2 regions of the Pseudomonas solani genome follow, and region 2 is predicted to be linked to the other one. Evidence: riboswitches for the same ligand, from Rfam matches in the RefSeq annotation. Region 2 holds a riboswitch; the other holds the start of a gene.
The links. A riboswitch is a leader RNA that binds a small molecule or an ion and turns the genes downstream of it on or off. The one in region 2 is predicted to bind cobalamin.
Positions count from the first base shown of each region.

Region 1: another riboswitch for cobalamin. It lies ahead of PSm6_RS29400 (TonB-dependent receptor); the one in region 2 lies ahead of PSm6_RS13760 (CbtB domain-containing protein).

Region 1 is NZ_AP023081.1:6,480,273-6,487,355, reverse strand. Features, by position in the region: partial or broken gene PSm6_RS29410 (ABC transporter substrate-binding protein) at 1-700, opposite strand, end outside; gene PSm6_RS29405 (ABC transporter ATP-binding protein) at 697-1,470, opposite strand; gene PSm6_RS29400 (TonB-dependent receptor) at 1,494-3,632, opposite strand; cobalamin riboswitch at 3,740-3,941, opposite strand; gene PSm6_RS29395 (PaaI family thioesterase) at 4,193-4,636, shown strand; gene PSm6_RS29390 (zinc-dependent alcohol dehydrogenase) at 4,640-5,668, shown strand; gene PSm6_RS29385 (MarR family winged helix-turn-helix transcriptional regulator) at 5,669-6,136, opposite strand; gene PSm6_RS29380 (glutathione S-transferase) at 6,253-6,858, shown strand; gene PSm6_RS29375 (hypothetical protein) at 7,054-7,083, opposite strand, start outside.
Region 2 is NZ_AP023081.1:3,037,878-3,044,960, forward strand. Features, by position in the region: partial or broken gene cobN (cobaltochelatase subunit CobN) at 1-1,478, opposite strand, end outside; gene cobW (cobalamin biosynthesis protein CobW) at 1,539-2,591, opposite strand; cobalamin riboswitch at 2,688-2,881, opposite strand; cobalamin riboswitch at 2,940-3,151, shown strand; gene PSm6_RS13760 (CbtB domain-containing protein) at 3,254-3,436, shown strand; gene PSm6_RS13765 (CbtA family protein) at 3,447-4,154, shown strand; gene PSm6_RS13770 (cobalamin biosynthesis protein) at 4,228-4,638, shown strand; gene cobM (precorrin-4 C(11)-methyltransferase) at 4,635-5,399, shown strand; gene PSm6_RS13780 (sugar nucleotide-binding protein) at 5,597-6,481, shown strand; gene PSm6_RS13785 (NAD-dependent epimerase/dehydratase family protein) at 6,474-7,083, shown strand, end outside.

The DNA.
Region 1 (7,083 bases), 3.2 Mb from region 2:
GCGGCGAGGTCGTCCATCAGGTTGTGGCCGCCGGCGGCGTCGATGATCGCTTGCGGCATGCCCAGGCGGCCGGAGGTGAAGGGGCGGTCCTCGCCGCTGTCGTAGAGGAACACCCGGGGGCCTCGCCGCCGTTCTCCAGTCGCCTGGCCACCTCGGCCTGGCGCGTGCGCAGGCCGGCGACCAGGGCGTTGGCGCGGGCCTCGACGTCGAAGATGCGGCCGAGGTTGTCGAGGTCGCGGTAGAGGTCCTCCAGGCTGGCAGCCTCGCGCGGCATCACGTGGGCGCAGGATTCGCTCAGCTCGTACACCGGGATGCCCAGGGGCGCGAGGGTGGCCGGGGTGACTTCGCCGCCCACGCGCATGCCGTAGTTCCAGCCGGCGAAGAAGAAGTCGGCGTCGACGTTGAGCAGCGTTTCGATGGAGGGGTATTTGCGCGCCAGCTCCGGCAGGTCGCCCAGGGCGGCCATCAGCCGGGCGTCGGGGGTCTTCCAGCCGCTGATGCCGCTGTAGCCGACCATGCGCGATTGCAGGCCGAGGGCGACCATCATCCCGGTGAGGTTGATGTCCTGGCTCACCGCCCGCTGCGGTGCGCGTTCGAACACCACCTGGCGGTCGCAGCTGGTGACGCTCAGCGGGTAGTCGGTGGCCTGGGCGAGGGGCGCCAGGAGCAGGGCGAGCAGGGCGATAGGCGAAGGCTTCATGGGGTGATCCAGGTGATGCGCGGGTGGTCGGCGAGGGGGTGGCGGTCCACCAGGGCGTGCACGCCGAACACCTGTTGCAGCAGCTCGGCGGTGAGCACGTCGGTGGGGGTGCCGCTGGCCACCACGCGGCCTTGGTCCAGTACGTAGAGGCGGTCGCAGAAGGCCGCCGCCAGGTTGAGGTCGTGGAAGCTGGCCAGGGTGCTCAGGCGCAGCTCGCGCAGCTGCTGCAGCAGCTCCAGCTGGTAGCGCGGGTCGAGGTGGTTGGTGGGCTCGTCGAGCAGCAGCAGGCCGGGGCGTTGGGCCAGGGCGCGGGCCAGCAGCACGCGCTGCTTCTCGCCGCCGGAGAGGCGGGCGAAGGCCTGCTCGCGAAGCCCGGCCATGCCCACCGCCGCGAGGGCTTCGTCGACGATGCGCGCGTCCTCGGCATCGTCGCCGTCGAACAGGCCCTTGTGCGGCGAGCGGCCCATGGCTACCACCTCGGCCACGGCCAGGCCGAAGTCCTGGGGGAACTCCTGCAGCACCACGGCGATGCGTTGCGCGCTCCAGCGCGGGCTGCGTCGCCAGAGGTCGTCGCCGTCCAGGGCCACCCAGCCGAAGGCCGGGCGGTCGGCGCGGTAGGCGCAGCGCAACAGGCTGGTCTTGCCGCTGCCGTTGGGGCCGATGAGGCCGACGAACTCGCCCGCGCGCACCTGCAGGTCGATGCCCTGCAGAAGCCAGCGCGGGCGGCCGTCGGGTGCCCAGGCGAGGTCGCTGATGTTCAGTGATGGCATGCCGGGCACTCCCTTTCGCCGGATCAGAAGCTGTAGTCGGCGGTGACGAAGAACGACCGCGGCTGGCCCAGCAGCCATTGCTGGCCACCGTTCTGCTGGGTGACGGCGTAGCGGCGGTCCAGCAGGTTGTTCAGCTCCAGGCCCAGGCGCGTGTCGGGCAGCACCTGCCAGCCGAGGTTGGCGTCGAGCACGGTGTAGCCCGGCACCTTCACGGTGTTGGCCGCGTCGGCGTAACGGGCGTCGACGTAGCGCGCGCCGAGGCCGGCGTCCAGGTCACGGCCCAGCTGCTTGCTCAGCCACAGGTTGGCGGTGCGTCGCGGCACGTCGGTGGGGCGGTTGCCGGAACGGGAGATCAGCTGGCCACCGGCGGACTCGTTGAAGTCGTCGTACTCGGCGCGCACCACGGCGGCGTTGGCCGAAACGTGCCAGCCCTGCTCCAGCGCCAGCTCCAGGGTGGCTTCCAGGCCATCGGAGGATTGCTGGCCGATCTGCTGGGTGGGCCGGGTCACCGACTCGCGGGAGAGCAGTTTCTTCTTGACGATGTGGTAGGCGGCCAGGGTCCATTCGCCGCGCCCGTCCCAGAACTGCTGCTTGAGGCCGAACTCGGTCTGCTTGGACTCGGTGAGGTCCATCTTCTGCTGGGTGGGGCTGAGGGTGATGAGGTTGCTCACCCCGTCCTCGCTGGTGGAGTACTGGCCGTAGAAGGACAACTGCGGCGTGGCGGCGAACACCAGGCCGGCGCGCCAGTTGCCGCCGGAGAGGCTGCTGTCGCTGCGGGTGTTGGCGCGCAGGTCGTCGCGGTCGATGTGGTTCTGGTCGCGGCGGATGCCGGTGACCAGGGACCAGCGCTCGTCGAACTGGGTGCGGTTCTCGGCGAACAGGGCGACGGTGCGGGTTTCGCTGCGCGAGTGCGGGCCGTAGGCCGAGGCGCTCTGGTAGTAGCCGGGCGTTGGGTTCCACGGGTCGACGTAGTCGCCGCCCACATCGATGTAGGGCGAGTTGTTCAGCAGGTTGAAGCGGATGCGGTTGAACTCGGCGCCCACCAGGGTGCGGCTGCTGAGGCCGAACAGCGAGTGGTCGAAGGTGAAGGTCTGGCGGTCGCCGATCTGCTCCTGCTCGTGCTTGATGCGCAGGTTCTCGGCGCGCTCCAGCTGGCCCAGGCCGGCGTCCCAGTTGTAGGCCTCGGCGTTGCGCCAGTAGCGGCGGCTCTTGATGTGGTAGAGCTGGTTGCTGGCGCTGATGCCGTCGGCCAGGGTCCAGTCGGTGACGAGCCGGGTCCACTGGTCGTTGTAGTGCTGCTCGGCGTTGTGCAGGTTGTAGTTCTTCTCCTTCAGGCTGTCGCGTAGGTGGCCGTCGATCAGCGGCGTGCCGAAGTAGTTCATCGGCGTGAGGTCGCCCTGGTCATGGGCCAGGGTGAACGCCAGGTCGTCGCGGGCCTGCCAGCGCAGGGCGGCGCTGAGGCCGAGGTTCTTCGAGTCGCCACGGTCGATCCAGCCGTGGCTGGTTTCGCGGTTGAGGTTGAGGCGGTAGCTGAGGGTGTCGGTGAGCGAGCCGCCGCTGTCCAGTGCCATCTGCTGGCGGTCGTCGGAGCCGTAGCCCAGGCGCAGGCGGTTGCGGATCTCGCCCTCGAAGGGCTTCTTCGGCACCACGTTGATCACCGCGCCGGTGGCGCCTTCGCCGTAGAGTACCGAGGCCGGGCCACGGATCACGTCGATGCGCTCGACCATCCACGGGTCGGTGGGGAAGGTGACGGTGCCCATGCCGGTGTAGAAGCGCGTGCCGTCGTAGAGTTGCATCACCGAGGCGTGGCCGGTGAAGCCCCGGGCCGAGAGCGCGGTGCCGCCGTTGCCGGGGGTGCCGATGTTGCTGATGCCGGGGGAGCGGGTCACGGCGTCCTGCACGGTGGCGTTGTTGCGCCCGCGCACCTCTTCGCCGCTGATGCTGCTGGTGCTGGCCGGGGTCTCCAGGGCGGAGAGGCCCAGGCGCGAGCCGGCGGGCAGCGGCGTGTCGAGGCTGATGGGGGCGTCGTCCGCCTGGCCGGTGACGGCGGTGGTGGGCAGGGCCAGGGCGCCGTCTTCGGCGTGCAGGGCGAGGGAGATAGAGAGCGCGAGCAGGCCGAGGGCGGCGCTTGCCGGAGCGTTGGAGCTGAAGGTGCGGGACATGTCGTTCCTATCACGTCAGGAATGAATGGAGCCCGGAGGGAATGCAAAGGCGTGCGCAGGCGCGAGCGCCCAAGCGAAAACCGGCCCGTGCCCGCCCACCGCGGGTTTGCCTATCGATGCTCCAGGCCGGTCTCCGGGCTTGCGAGGATCACGCGGCATTCGCCTTCCCATGCAGGTGCACAGTGGCGTTTCGAATGCAGCGCTCGCTTACCGTTGCGGGGGCAGCGCCGGACTGGTCCTGAGGACGCACCGGCTTCCCGTTTCACCCCACGCACGACGGCGTGGGACACCTGGAACGGCGCGCATATGACCATCCACACGCCCGGTCGTCAACGCCAGTGTGTTGCGGCAGATGGCGGAAAAGCCCGTTCCAGAGCCCTGTCGACCTTGCCGGAATGCCTTCTTTTTTGTCATATCAACAATGTTGATTTGAGAGTTGGCGCTCACGTATCGTCCGTCCACGGGCTGCAGGGCGATTCCCTCGCGCTGGCCCTGTGGAGGGCTGCCGGCCCTCCATCCCGCAATCGCTCGCCGACCCCGGCAGAGCCAGGAGCCCTGTGATGACCGATACCCCCAACAGAACCCTGCCTTCGGGCCTGCAACTCCTCCAGGCGGTGATCGCCGGCAAGCTGCCCGCACCCGCCATCGGCGACACCATGGCGATGAAGGTGGTGGGCGTGGAGCCCGGGCGCGTCTTCATCGAGGCGCGGCCGGATGCCCGCCACCTCAACCCGGCCAACGCGGTGCACGGCGGTTTCGCCGCCACCTGCCTGGATGGCGCGGCGGCCCTGGCGCTGTTCTCCACTCTGGCCGCCGACACGCCCTATTCGACGGTGGACCTGGGCGTGAAGTACCTGCGCCCGCTCAAGGTCGGCGAGCTGTACAGCGTCGAGGGCTGGCTGGTGGAGCGCACCCGCAGCCTGGCGGTGTGCGACGCCCATATCCGCGACGCGGCCGGCAAGCTCTGCGCCCGCGCCACCACCACCTTCAACGTGCGGGACTGAGCCATGCGCGAACTCATCGTCAAGGGCGCGGGGCGCCTGGCCTGGGAGGAGGCACCGTCGCCGGTGCTGGATTCGCCGCTGGCGGCGCTGGTACGGCCCATTGCCTCGGCCTCCTGCGACCTCGATCGGCGCCTGGTGGCCGGGCTGACGCCGTTCAAGCCGCCCTTCGCCCTGGGCCACGAGTGCGTGGCCGAGGTGCTGGAAGTGGGCGCACAGGTGACCACGGTGAAGCGCGGCGACCTGGTCTCGGTGCCCTGGAAGATCGCCTGCGGCACCTGCCGCCAATGCCTGGCGGGGCGCAGCACGGCCTGCACCGGTGTCGCCCGCCACGCGGCCTATGGCGTGCCGGCCGGCGGCCACTGGGGCGGGTTGTTCTCCGAGGTGGTGCGGGTGCCCTTCGCCGACGCCATGCTGGTGGTGCTGCCGCCGGGGCTGGACCCGGTGGCCGTGGCCAGCGCCAGCGACAACCTCACCGATGCCTGGGTGGCCACCAGCCGCCCGCTGGCGACGCGGGAGGAGGCGAAGGTACTGGTGGTGGGCGGCACCGAGAGCCTGGGCATTCTCGCGGTGCAGATGGCCCGCGCCGCCGGAGCCGCCGAGGTGGATTACCTGGATGGCGACGGCTACCGCGATGACCTCGCCGTGCGCAGCGGCGCCACCTTGCGCAACGGCGGCGACGGCGCGCTGAACGAGCGCTATGACCTGGTGGTGTCCGCCACCCGCGACCCGCAGGCCCTGCGCACCGGCCTGCTGGCGCTGGCGCCGGGCGGGCACTGCTCGTGCATCGGCATCATCTTCGAGGACCCGGCCATCCCGCTGTTTGGCATGTACATGCGCGACGTCACCCTCTCGGTGGGCGCCTGCAGCGTGCGGCCGCACATCCCCAGGGTGCTGGAGCTGGTGGAGCAGGGGCATTGCGACCCGCTGCTGGTGAGCCCCAGCGTGGTGCCCTGGGAGGAGGCGACCGAGGCATTGATCCAGCCGCTGGCCAAGTGCATCGTGGTGCGCGAGCGCATCACCTCGGCGGGCTGATCAGTCGAGACGGGCGGCCAGGGATTGCATGACCGAGTGCCAGGCGATCCGGCCGTCCGTGTCGGTGGTGTCCAGTGCGGCGCGGATGACCCGGCGCTCCAGGTCAGTGGCGCGGTGCTCCACGTCATGGCCTTCCGTGCTGAGGGAGAGGCGCTTGTAGCGGTGCTGTTCCGGGTCGCGCTGCTGGGTCACCAGGGCGCGTTCGAAGAGGTGGGTCAGCGGGCGGTGCAGCGCCTGCTTGCTGACGCCGAGGAGGGCGGCCAGTTCGCCGACGTTGATGCCGTCGACGCGCCGGATGGCGTAGAGGATGCGATGGTGCACGCGCGACAGGCCGAGAGTTTCCAGGTAGGCGTCGGCGTCCACGGTGAGGCCGCGGAAGCCGAAGTGCAGCAACTCCAGCGCGACATCCAGATCGTCCAGGCGTCTGATGTCGGCGGAGTCCAGTTTGATTTTCCTGTCGATGACCATGGGCAGCTCCCGGGCGCGATGGGCGGGGATGCTACCGGCGCCGTCGGTGGTGGTCCAGTTGCAACCACAGCGGATGCCGGCAACCGAGCCGGCCCGCACACAGGAGGAACTGCGTGATGAAACTGATCTATGCCGGAGCGTCGCCTTTCGCCCGCAAGGTCCGGGTGCTGGCCCTGGAGGCCGGGCTCGCTGCGGGCATCGAGATGCTCGACACCGCCGTACTGCCGATCAAGGAAAACGCCGAGGTCAACCGCGCCAACCCGCTGGGCAAGATCCCGGTGCTGCTCACCGCCGAGGGCGAGGCGCTGTTCGACAGCCGCGTCATCTGCGAATACCTCGATGCCCTGCAGAGCGGCGACGCCTTCTTTCCCCATGGCAGCGAGCGCTGGACCTGCCTGACCCGCGCGGCCCTGGCCGACGGCCTGATGGATGCGGCGCTGCTGGTGCGCTACGAGGGCGCCATCCGCCCCGAGGCGTTGCAGTGGCAGGAGTGGAAGGACGGCCAGCTGGGCAAGATCCACCGCGCGCTGCAGGCCCTGGAAGCCATCGCCGACCAGCTCCAGGGCCCGGTGGACATCGCCCAGATCGCCGTGGGCTGCGCCCTCGGCTACCTCGACTTCCGCTTCGCCGACCTGGGCTGGCGCAATGGCCACCCGGGGCTGGAACGCTTCTTCGCCGCCTTCTCCGAGCGTGAATCGATGAAGGCGACGGTGCCGGCCTGACACCGTTGCGTTGGGCCTCGCTGCGCTCGGCGCCAACCTACGGCGCGGCCCCAATCCCGCGCCGGGGCTGACCGCTGTGTAGGGTGGATGGCGCTCCATCATCCACCAGCGGAGTCACATGGAAACCCGGAGTTCTTGTAGGTCGGGTGCAACCCGACAATGACCGTGCATAGGTCCACGCGGGTTTCACCCGCCCTACGGGCTACGGTCTGCGCTCGACACCAA
Region 2 (7,083 bases):
GATCATCATGCGCCCGGCACGGAACATCGGGTCCTGCTGCGGTTCGCCCCAGCGCTCCGTCACCGCCCGCTGGTTGGCCTCGGGCAGGCGGGCGAAGCAGGCCAGGTAGGCGTCCAGCGCCAGGCTTTGGGCGCAGGGGCGTGCGTCGAGGCTGTCGAGGTCGTTGCTGACGCCGCCCAGCAGACTGTGGATAAGTGCCGTGCCGCTCTCCGGCAGACCGGCCAGGGGTAACCCTCGGCCTCCAGGGCGCGGAGGATGTTCAGCGCGGCGGCCGGGGTGTCCAGGCCCACGCCGTTGCCAATGCGGCCGTCGCGGGTGGGGTAGTTGGCGAGGATCAGCGCCACGCGCTTGTCGGCGTTGGCCTTGCGCCCCAGCAGCAGCCAGCGGCGCGCCAGTTCGGCGACGAAATCCATGCGTTCGAGGTGGGGCAGGTAGCACACCACGTCGCTCTGGCTGCGCTCGCTGCGCCAGGCCAGGCCCTTGAAGCTGATGGGGCGGGTGATGATGCGCCCGTCCAGCTCCGGCAGGGCGATGTGCATGGCCAGGTCGCGCGGGCCGAGGCCTTGCGGGTTCTCTTCCCAGAGCGGCTGGTTGTCCAGCGAGCAGATGGCCTGCAGCACCGGCACGTCGCGGCGGAACGGGCGTTGGCCGGGTGAGTCGGGGTTGGATTGGGCGAAGCCGGTGGTGTTGATGATCAGCTCGGCATCGACGGCGTCCAGCCAGTCCTCGACCACGGCCAGGCACTCGGCTTCCTTGAGGCTGGCCACCGCGATGGGCAGCGGGTTGATGCCGACGGCGGCGAGGCGCTCGCAGAAGGCGTCGATGAAGGCGGTGTTCGCCGCCTGCAGGTGGGTGCGATAGAACAGCAGGGCCGCCACCGGCTGGCCCTCCCGCCAGTCGGCGCGCCAGTGGTCGAGATGAGCGGGGCGCTGGTGCGGGTGATGCACGGCAACGCGGGGCAGGGTGCTGGGCGCCTGCCACGGGTAGTCGCGGCCCAGGCAGCGGCTGGCGAGGCTGGCGAACAGCTGCCGGGCGTTATCCAGGCCGCCTTGGCGCAGGTACTGCCAGCAGCGCTCGGCGTCTTCTTCCGGGACGCTGCACAGGCGGGCCAGCTCCGGGTCGGGGCGGTCGTCGCCGGGCACCAGGATCAGCTGCGTGCCGCGCTCGGCCAGGGCCACCAGTTGCTCGATGCCGTAGCGCCAGTAGCCGACGCCGCCATGCACGGAGATGAGGATGACCTTGGCGTGCTGCAGCACCTCGTCGACGTAAAGGTCCACCGAGGCGTGGTTCTGCAGCTGCATGGGGTTGGCCAGGCGCAGGCTGGGGTAGTCCGCCGGCAGCTCGCGGGCGGCCTCGGCCAGCAGCGCCAGGTGCGAATCACCGCTGCAGAGGATCACCAGCTCGGCGGGCGTCTGGGCCAGGTGGGCGATGCCGTCGTCGGGGACGAAGCCGCCAGGTTGGGTGCGCAGCAGGTGCATGGCTCGGGCCTTGGCTCGGTGGTGCGGCCCTCTCCCGGGGGAGAGGAGCCGGTTCGGCGGTTACGCCAGGGCAGTGCGCAGTTCGTTGGCGATGGTGGCCGGGTCCAGCTCCTGGCCGATCACCACCAGGCGGGTGGCGCGGGTTTCGTCGGCCAGCCACTTGCGGTCGAAGTGTTTGTCGAAGCGCTTGCCGACGCCCTGTACCAGCAGGCGCATGGGCTTGCCGGGGATGGCGGCGAAGCCCTTGATGCGCAGCACGTCGTGGCGCTCCACCAGTTGGCCGAGGGCGGCCAGCAGGGCGGCCTCTTCCACTTCCGGCAGGTCGACGTGGAAGGAGTCGAACTCGTCGTGGTCGTGGTCCTCGTGCCCTTCGTGGTCGTGGTGGGTGGCGCGGCTGCCGATGTGCGCCTCGGCTTCGGCGTTCAGGCCCAGCAGCACGGAGAGCGGCAGCTTGCCGGCGCTGGCTTCGACGATCTTCACCGCCGGCGGCAGCTCCTCGGCCACTTCGGCGCGCACGGCGGCCAGGGCGTCGGCGTCGAGCAGGTCGGCCTTGTTGAGGATCACCAGGTCGGCGCTGGCCAGCTGGTCTTCGAAGAGTTCGTGCAGGGGCGACTCGTGGTCGAGGTTCGGGTCCTGCTTGCGTTGCTCGTCCACCTGCTCGGGGTGGGCGGCGAAGGTGCCGGCGGCGACGGCGGGGCTGTCGACCACGGTGATCACCGCGTCCACGGTGCAGGCACTGCGGATCTCCGGCCACTGGAAGGCCTGCACCAGGGGCTTGGGCAGGGCCAGGCCGGAGGTCTCGATGAGGATCTGGTCGAGGTCGCCACGGCGGGCCACCAGTTCGCGCATCACCGGGAAGAACTCCTCCTGCACGGTGCAGCACAGGCAGCCGTTGGCCAGTTCGAAGACGCGGCCCACGGCCTCTTCCTCGCTGCAGCCGATGGAGCATTGCTTGAGGATTTCGCCGTCGATGCCCAGCTCGCCGAACTCGTTGACGATCACCGCGATGCGGCGGCCCTCGGCGTTGTCGAGCATGTGGCGGAGCAGGGTGGTCTTACCGGCACCGAGGAAGCCGGTGACGATGGTGACGGGGAGTTTGGCCAGGGTTTTCATGCGCGGCAGCCCTTTGCTGGGAGTCGATCGGATCGGCGGGCGCGCGGGACGAGGGCACTGGGGGCCCGATTCGCCACCGGATCACCCCGCCCGGTTGTCTGGAAATTCGCCGAGGCAGGTCTCCTGGCTCACAGCCTGGCGCGATGCGCCGTCCTTCCGCCTTCCCGCCCGATGGGCAGTGGCTGTGGATAGGACCTCAGCTGTTCACAGTTGCGGGGGCAGCCACGGCTTGGCCGTGTTCCCTCTTAGCCGCGGCGCACGGCCGCGGAACCTCGAAGGGCCGAAGGCTACGCAGGGCGGGGGCGGCGGTCAATCGCGGCGGTTGACGGCCAGTCGGACTCGTGATGTTCTTGTGCGGTTTTTTCAGGTGTCTCGCGCCGTCGCGCGCGAGGTGAAACGGGAAGTCGGTGTGCCCCAGGGCGAGTCCGACGCTGCCCCCGCAACGGTAAGCGCACGTAGGGATCTGTAAGCCACTGTGTCCGGCGGACATGGGAAGGCAAACCCGACCAGCCATGGCTGGCGTCGCAAGCCCGGAGACCGGCCTGATCACTCTTTTGGCAACCCGCGGTGGGCGGGCGCACGCCGGAAATGCGGTCCCCGCGCGGCCGCTTTCTTCGCACGCGTTCCTCTTGCCGACTCACCCGCATCGCAGAGGAAGCACCATGTCCAGCAGCACACTGAGCCATTCGGCCGCCGCCGTCCCCCTGTCCAAACGCCTGGCCATCGCCATCGGTGCCAGCCTCCTGGGCCTGTCGCTGGTGTACTTCGCCGGCTTCTCGCACATCGAGGCGGTGCACAACGCTGCCCACGATACCCGTCACAGCTCCGCCTTCCCCTGCCACTGAGGGCGCAACCGTGATCAAGCGCATCGCCCAGACCGCCGGGTTCGCCGGTCTCTTCGCCGCCATCGTGCTGACCCTGCTGCAAAGCCTGTGGGTCACCCCGCTGATTCTCCATGCGGAAACCTTCGAGAATTCGGCATCGGCCGAGCAGACCGAACACGCCCACGAGCACGCCGCCGGCGCGCCCGCCCATGAACACGACGCCGAAGCCTGGGCGCCGGAAGACGGCTGGCAGCGCACCCTGTCCACCGGTGGCGCCAACCTGGTGGTGGCGGTCGGCTTCGCCCTGCTGCTGGCCGCGCTGTTCAGCCTGCGCGGCCCGACCCGCGCCTGGCAGGGCCTGCTCTGGGGCCTGGCCGGTTTCGCCACCTTCGCCCTGGCGCCGTCCCTCGGCCTGCCGCCGGAGCTGCCGGGTACCGCAGCCGCCGACCTGGCCCAGCGCCAGGTCTGGTGGATCGGCACCGCCGCCTCCACTGCCGCTGGCCTGGCGCTGATCGCCTTCGGCCGCAACTGGGTCCTGCGCATCGTCGGCCTGGCGCTGCTGGTGATCCCCCATGTGGTCGGCGCACCGCAGCCTGAAGTGCATGCGAGCCTGGCGCCGGAAGCGCTGGAGCACGAGTTCATCGCCGCCTCGCTGGTGACCAACGCGCTGTTCTGGGGCGCCCTGGGTTGGGCCGCTGCCTGGCTGTACCAGCGCTCCGCGAGCCAAGACCTGGCGTGAGCCGGGCTTCGCTGCCGATCGACCCCGCGCAGGGCCCAGCCCTTCGCGGGGTTTTGTTTTGTGAGGCCGGGCGATGACCCTGGTGGCCGGCCTCGGTTGCCGGCGCGGCTGCTCGGAGCAGGAGCTGCGCGCGCTGCTCGACGCTGCCCTGGCCGAGTACGAACTTGTACCCGGCGATCTCAGCGCCCTGGCCAGTGTCGACAGCAAAGCCGATGAGCCGGGGTTGCAGGCCCTGGCGCTGACCCTTCGCTTGCCCCTGGCGCTGCTGCCGGCGGCGCAGCTGGCGGCCTGCGAGGGGCGCTTGTCCGGCCTGTCGGCCATCGCCCTGCGGGAAACCGGCAGCCCCGGCATCGCCGAAGCCGCCGCGCTGGTACAGGCCGAGGCCCTGGCCGGCCGCCCGGCGCGGTTGCTGGTGGAGAAACGCCGCAGTGCCAACGCCACCTGTGCGCTGGCCTGCCCCCTTGAGGATGTGGATACCCCATGACGGTCTATTTCATCGGCGCCGGCCCCGGCGATCCGGAACTCATCACGGTCAAGGGCCAGCGGTTGATCCGCAGTTGCCCGGTGATCCTCTACGCCGGTTCCCTGGTGCCGGAAGCGGTGCTGGATGGGCATAGCGCCGAGCGGGTGGTGAACACCGCCGAGCTGCACCTGGAGGCGATAGTCGCCCTGCTGGCCGAGGCCCACGGGCGTGGCCAGGACGTGGCCCGGGTGCATTCCGGCGACCCCTCGCTGTATGGCGCCATCGGCGAGCAGATCCGCCACCTGCGCGCGCTGGGCATTCCCTATGAGGTGGTGCCCGGCGTCACCGCCACCGCCGCCTGCGCCGCGTTGCTCGGCACCGAGCTGACCCTGCCGGATATTTCCCAGACGCTGATCCTCACCCGCTTCGCCACCCGCACGCGGATGCCCGAGGGCGAATCCCTGGCGGAGCTGGCGCAGCACCGCGCAACCCTGGCCATCCACCTGGGCGTCAGCCACCTGCCGCGCATCGTCGAAGAACTGCTGCCGCACTATGGCGCCGATTGCCCCGTGGCCGTGGTGCACCGCGCCAGCTGGCCCGACCAGGACTGGGTGACCGGCACCCTGGCGGACATCGAGGCACGGGTGGCGCAGAAGGATTTCCGCCGCACCGCGCTGATCCTCGTGGGGCGGGTGCTGGCTGCCGAAGGCTTCACCGATTCCTCGCTCTACCACCCCGATCACGCCCACCTCTACCGCCCAACGGAGCCTCCACAGGGCTGAAGTGGCGTGCCGCATGGCGCGCCACTAGTGACGCAGCGCCGGGAAATAAGCAGAATGCGTCTTTCCCGGTCGGAAACGGCCGCTGGCTTGCGTGCCCGATGTCCCCGTCACGGCGATCTTCCTGGTCACAGGGAGGGCGCTATCGCGGGACGACGGCTGATCGTTAACACCCACTGGCTTTAAGCGACCTTCTGTCTATGCGTATGCGCTTGATGCTCCTGGGCGGTGGCAATGCCCTTGGCCAGGCGCTTATCCGCCTGGGGGCCGAGGATGATGTAGGGTTCCTCGCCCCGCGCCCGCCCGAACAGGGCTGGGATGCCGCCAGCCTGACCCAGCTGCTCGACGACACCCGCCCCGATGCGGTGATCAACCTCGCCTACTACTTCGACTGGTTCCAGGCCGAAGAGGCCAGCGCGGGCCGCTTCGCCGCGCAGGAACGCGCGGTGGAGCGCCTGGCCGAGCTCTGCCAGCACCACGGCATCGTCCTGCTGCAGCCTTCCAGCTACCGCGTCTTCGACGGCGCCCGGGCCACCGCCTACAACGAGAAGGACGAGACCATCCCCCTCAGCCTGCGCGGGCAGTCCCTGTGGCGCATCGAGCAGAGCGTGCGCGCGGTGTGCCCCAAGCACGTGCTGCTGCGTTTCGGCTGGCTGCTGGATGACAGCAACGAAGGCATCCTCGGGCGCTTCCTCGCCCGGGCCGAGCGGGACGACGAGCTGATGCTGGCCGACGACCGTCGTGGCAACCCCACGCCGGTGGATGATGCCGCGCGGGTGATGCTTGCGGTGCTCAAGCAGCTGGACTGCGCGGCGCCGCTCTGGGGCACCTACCACTACGGTGGCCACGAGGCGACCACCACCCTGGCGCTTGGCCAGGCGGTGCTGGCCGAAGCCCGCAACCTGCACACGCTGAAGGTGCAGGAAATCACTCCCCAGGCCCACGCCGCCCGTCCCGATGCGGCGGACGAGCCGCAGCACGCGGTGCTGGCCTGCAAGAAAATCCTCCATACATTCGGCATCAAGCCCCGCGCCTGGCGCGCGGCGTTGCCCGCTCTCCTGGATCGTTACTACCGCCATGGCTGATTCCCCCATCCTCGTTACCGGCGGCGCCGGCTTCATCGGCTCCAACCTGGTGGACGCGCTGCTGGCGCGCGGGCATTCCGTGCGCATCCTCGACGACCTGTCCACCGGCAAGCGCGACAACCTGCCGTTGCACGATTCCCGCGTCGAACTCATCGAAGGCAACGTCGCCGACGCTGCGCTGGTAAGCCGTGCCATGGCCGGCTGCAAGGCGGTGGCGCACCTGGCCGCGGTGGCCTCGGTGCCGGCTTCGGTGGACGACCCGGTGGCCACCCACCAGGCCAACTTCATCGGCACGCTCAATGTGTGCGAAGCCATGCGCGAGCACGGCGTGAAGCGCGTGGTGTTCGCCTCCAGCGCCTCGGTCTACGGCCAGAACGGCGAAGGCCAGGCCATCGACGAAAACACTCCCACCGCGCCGCTGACCCCCTACGCGGTGGACAAGCTGGCCAGCGAGCAGTACCTGGATTTCTACCGTCGCCAGCACGGCCTGGAGCCGGCGGTGTTCCGCTTCTTCAACATCTTCGGCCCGCGCCAGGACCCGTCCTCGCCCTATTCCGGGGTGATCAGCATCTTCACCGAGCGCGCCCTGGCCGGCACGCCGA